Regions from separate parts of the Bradyrhizobium sp. CCBAU 45384 genome, predicted to be linked through region 1. Evidence: riboswitches for the same ligand, from Rfam matches in the RefSeq annotation. Region 1 holds a riboswitch; the other holds the start of a gene.
The links. A riboswitch is a leader RNA that binds a small molecule or an ion and turns the genes downstream of it on or off. The one in region 1 is predicted to bind S-adenosylmethionine.

Region 1 (2,391 bases):
AGAAGCCGGCATAGTGCACGCGGAATTCGCCGACCAGCGGGTCGAACGGCACCATCTCCGCCGCGTAATCGGGCGGCACCTGCACGGCTTCCTTGGAGGCGAGGATGTAGAACTCGCCGGGGTCGAGGATCAGGCTGCCGTCGGGACGGGCCGAGATCGGCTCCCAGAAATCTTCCACCGCATAGCCGGAGCGGCGATCGACATCCACCACGCCGGTGTGGCGCTTGGCACGATAGCCGACGAAGCCATTGCCCTTCTCCCCGGAGAGATCGACCGAGACGGCGACGCCGCCGGTGAGGTCGGCATCGTCGATGTCGACGAGGCGTTCAGTGGCATGGAGCGCATCGAGCGCATCGGCATTGAGGATGGCGTCACCAGTGCGGAAGCGCACTTGGCTTAGGCGCGAGCCTTCGCGGACCAGCACCGGAAACGTCTTCGGGCTGATCTCGGCATAGAGCGGGCCGTGATAGCCGGCGCCGATCATATCGAAGCGGCGCGTGCCGTCGGCGATCACGCGGGTGAAGACGTCGAGCCGGCCGGTCGAGCTTTTCGGATTAGCCGCCGCGACGATCTCCGGCGGTAGCGCCAGGCTTTCCAGCAGCGGCACGATATAGACGCAGTTGGTTTCCAGCACCGCACCGTCGGAGAGGCTGAACTCGTGCAGCTTCAACTGGTCGATGCGCTCGGCGACGGTGGCGCCGGGACCGGGCAGGAAACTGGCGCGGACGCGATAGGCGATATCGCCGAGACGCAAATCGAGGCTCGCCGGCTGAATCTGGCTTTCGACGAAATCATAGGCGGGCAGGATGAGGCCCGCTTCCGCCATCGCCGCGATCATGCGGTCGGGCAGGATACCATTGGCGTCGGCGGCAACCGTGAACGTCAACCGGGGGTCCTCGTCAGGGGTCGCGTACATCCGGACTTGCGGGACATACGAGCCTTTTACGGCTATCCGATGGACGCCTTGACGGAAAGGGCATTGCGGAATATGAGCATCACTTATCCCGTGGTGATTTGAGCCGGCCGGCTTGCAGCCACGTTAAATAAGTCGCTAAACAGGCCGGGGACCTCTGTGATCCCGGCCCGTGGAGATATCCAGGCCGGTTTTTTTATGACCATCTCGACAAGACGGTCATATCGGAGGGTCCTATGTCGAAGTCGCCTGCCTCTTACCGCCCCGAAACCCGCCTGGTCCATTCCGGCACCCTGCGCTCGCAATATGGCGAGACGTCGGAGGCGCTGTTTTTGACCCAGGGCTATGTCTACAACAGCGCCGAGGAGTGCGAGGCGCGGTTCAAGGGCGAAGACCCCGGCTTCATCTATTCGCGTTACTCGAATCCGACGATCGCGATGTTCGAGCGCCGCATGATCGAGCTCGAAGGCGCCGAAGCGGCCCGCTCGGCGGCGACAGGCATGGCCGCGGTGACGACGGCGATCCTCGCGCCGCTCAAGGCCGGCGACCATGTCGTGGCCTCGCGCGCGCTGTTCGGCTCGTGCCTCTACGTCATTCAGGATCTGCTTCCTCGCTACTGCATCGAGACCACGCTGGTCGATGGCGCCAATCTCGACCAATGGCAACGCGCGGTGAAGCCGAACACCAAGACGTTCTTCCTGGAGAGCCCGACCAATCCGACGCTCGACGTGCTCGACATTCCCTCGATTGCCGAGATCGCCCACAAGGGCGGCGCGCGGCTCGTGGTCGACAACGTTTTCGCGACGCCGATCTGGCAGAGCCCGCTCGCGTTAGGCGCCGACGTCGTCGTCTACTCCGCGACCAAACACATCGACGGCCAGGGCCGGTGCCTGGGCGGCATCATCCTGTCCTCGGAAGCCTTCATCGCCGAGCACATCCACAATTTCATGCGCCAGACCGGCCCGTCGATCTCGCCGTTCAACGCCTGGGTGCTGCTCAAGGGCCTGGAGACGCTAGGTGTGCGCGTGCGCGCGCAGACCGACACGGCAGCGCGCATCGCCGATGTGCTGGCGAGCCATCCCAAGATCGCGCGGCTGGTCTATCCCGGCCGCGAGGACCATCCGCAGGCGGCTCTGGTGAAGAAGCAGATGCGCGGCGGCTCGACGCTGGTCGGCTTCGAGGTCAAAGGCGGCAAGGCGGCTGCATTCCGCGTGCTCAACGAGCTCAAGCTCGCAAAGATCTCGAACAATCTCGGCGATGCCAAGAGCCTGGTCACGCATCCGGCGACGACGACGCATCAGCGGCTGAAGCCGGAAGATCGTGCCGCACTCGGCATCAGCGAGGGATTCATCCGCTTCTCGGCCGGGCTCGAGCATGCGGATGATCTGATCGAGGATCTGACCGCGGCGCTGGAGAAGGCGTAGCCACAACAAAGGTCTCGTAGGATGGGCAAAGCGTGAGCGTGCCCACGTCTTCTT
Region 2 (2,391 bases), on a different contig from region 1:
GCGCTCGACGAAGGACGAGCCCTGATAGCGCAGATAGGACTCGACCTGGAAATCGGCGTCGAACGAGAAGGTCGGCAGCTCGCGGTCCTGCATGCGGCGGCCGAACTTGCGATGCAGCGCAGCGTCCGACAGATAGGTGATGTGCGCGGCCATGCGCGCGACCGCGAGGCCGCGATGCGGATGGATGCCCTGATCGGCATAGGCGCCATTGTGCCAGTCGGGATCGGCCATGACGGCCTGGCGGCCGAGCTCGTGGAAGGCGATGTTCTGCGCCGAGTGCCGCGTCGAACAGGCGATCGCCAGCGCGGAGTAGACACGCGCAGGGTACGCCGCGGTCCATTGCAGCACCTGCATGCCGCCCATCGAGCCGCCGACGACGGCAAACAGCGTATCGATGCCGAGCCGGTCGATCAGCATCGCCTGCGCGCGCACCATGTCGGGAATGGTGATGACAGGGAAATCCAGGCCCCACACCTTGCCGGTGGCAGGATTGATCGAGGCAGGCCCGGTCGAGCCCATGCAGCCGCCGATCACGTTGGAGCAGATGATGAAGTATTTGCTCGGATCGAGCGGCCGGCCGGGGCCGACCAGCGTCTCCCACCAGCCGGGTTTGCCGGTGACCGGATGGACATTGGCGACGTGCTGGTCGCCGGTCAGCGCATGGCAGATCAGCACCGCATTGGAGCGATCGGCGTTGAGCTCGCCATAGGTCTTGTAGGCAATTTGGAACGGGGTGAGATCGACACCGCAATCGAGCCGCAGCGGTTGGTCGGCGCCGAACCGCGCGACCTCTGAACTCGGATGATCGACCTCATGCGACCGATCGTCGGCACTGATCGCAGGACTTGGGATCGCACGACTTGGGATCGTAGGACTTGGGATCGTAGGACTTGGGACAGACTTGACGCCAACCATCTCTGACCATCGACCTCGTTTGCGATCGGACGTGAGACCGCGATGAAATCAGGCCATGAAAAACCCGGCCTGAACGATAGGTTCGGCCGGGATCAGAAGCGTCCCCGGCCTGTTTAGCGAGTTTTTTAACGTGGCTGCAAGCCGGCCGGCTCAAATGACCACGGAACGGGCAAAAACCTACCGGCTTGGCCCGATTTCGTCAAGTCGCAGCCGGATCGGCCAAAATCGTCTCTCAACCGGCTGCCTTGCAGGCCGTCATTTCTCTTTGCTTTCGCCGCCCCGACTGCCTAATCAGGACACTCCTCCGAAGCCTCATAACCAGCTAGTCAGATATGTCCCAACGTCCGCCCGCGCCACCATCGCTGCAGGAATTGCGCAAGGAGATCGACGCGATCGACGAGGCCATGCATCGCCTGTTGATGCAGCGCGGCGACATCATCGACCGCCTGATCCAGGTGAAGCAGACCCAGGAGGTCGGCTCGGCGTTCCGGCCGGCGCGCGAGGCTTCGATGATGCGCGAGATCGTGCAGCGGCATCGCGGCATCCTGCCGCTCGACACGGTCGAAAGCATCTGGCGCGTCATCATCTCGACCTTCACCTATGTCCAGGCGCCGTTCTCCGTGCATGCCGACATCTCGGCGAGCGAGCCCGCGATGCGCGATTCCGTGCGCTTCCATTTCGGCTTCACGGTGCCGTATGTCGCGCATTTCAGTGCGCAGGCGGCGGTCGAGGCGGTGGCGAAATCCAAGGGTGACCTCGCGCTGGTCTCGGCGACATCGAGCCGCACGCCGTGGTGGCTGGAGCTGGAAGCCGTGGGCGCGCCGAAGATCATTGCGCGCATGCCCTTCGTCGAGCGCGCCGACCATCCGGCGTCGCTGCCGGTGTTCGCGATCTCGCGCGTCGCCGACAGCGCCGTAGTGACGGAGGTCGAGACCTTCAGCGTGCGCGTGTCGGGGTGGAACGCCGAGGTCGCGCGGGCGCTGTCGCCGCTCGCCGAGATCGTGGCGGTGCCCGATACCGCCTTCGACGGCGCGGCGCTGCTGGTCTCGGTCACATCAGCCACCAGCATCGACAAGATCAAGGCTGCCCTGATCGAAGCGGGGGCCTCGGTGCGCTCCACGGCCCTCGTCGGCAGCCACGCAACGCGCTATACGGTGCCCCCGACCGGGTCGTAGATCGCGTACCGCCCAAAGCCTATCCGGAGTTGAAGATGTCCCGCCCCATGCCGAATCCCGGCATTCTCGATATTGCGCCCTACACGCCCGGCAAGACCCCGGTCGCCGAGCCCGGCCGCAAGGTGTTCAAGCTCTCGGCCAATGAGACGCCGTTCGGACCTTCGCCCAAGGCGATCGAGGCCTTCAAGCACGTGGCGGATCATCTGGAAGACTATCCTGAGGGAACCTCGCGCGTGCTGCGCGAGGCGATCGGCCGCCACTACGGGCTCGATCCCAACCGCATCATCTGCGGCGCCGGCTC

Region 2: another riboswitch for S-adenosylmethionine. It lies ahead of metX (homoserine O-acetyltransferase MetX); the one in region 1 lies ahead of XH80_RS11425 (O-succinylhomoserine sulfhydrylase).

What each region holds. Positions count from the first base shown of each region.
Region 1 covers NZ_LBIZ01000099.1:85,042-87,432, reverse strand. Annotated here, with positions in the region: gene XH80_RS11430 (2'-deoxycytidine 5'-triphosphate deaminase) at 1-916, opposite strand, end outside; SAM riboswitch at 997-1,076, shown strand; gene XH80_RS11425 (O-succinylhomoserine sulfhydrylase) at 1,150-2,337, shown strand.
Region 2 covers NZ_LBIZ01000102.1:89,749-92,139, forward strand. Annotated here, with positions in the region: gene metX (homoserine O-acetyltransferase MetX) at 1-915, opposite strand, end outside; SAM riboswitch at 1,008-1,087, opposite strand; gene XH80_RS13640 (chorismate mutase) at 1,248-2,090, shown strand; gene hisC (histidinol-phosphate transaminase) at 2,126-2,391, shown strand, end outside.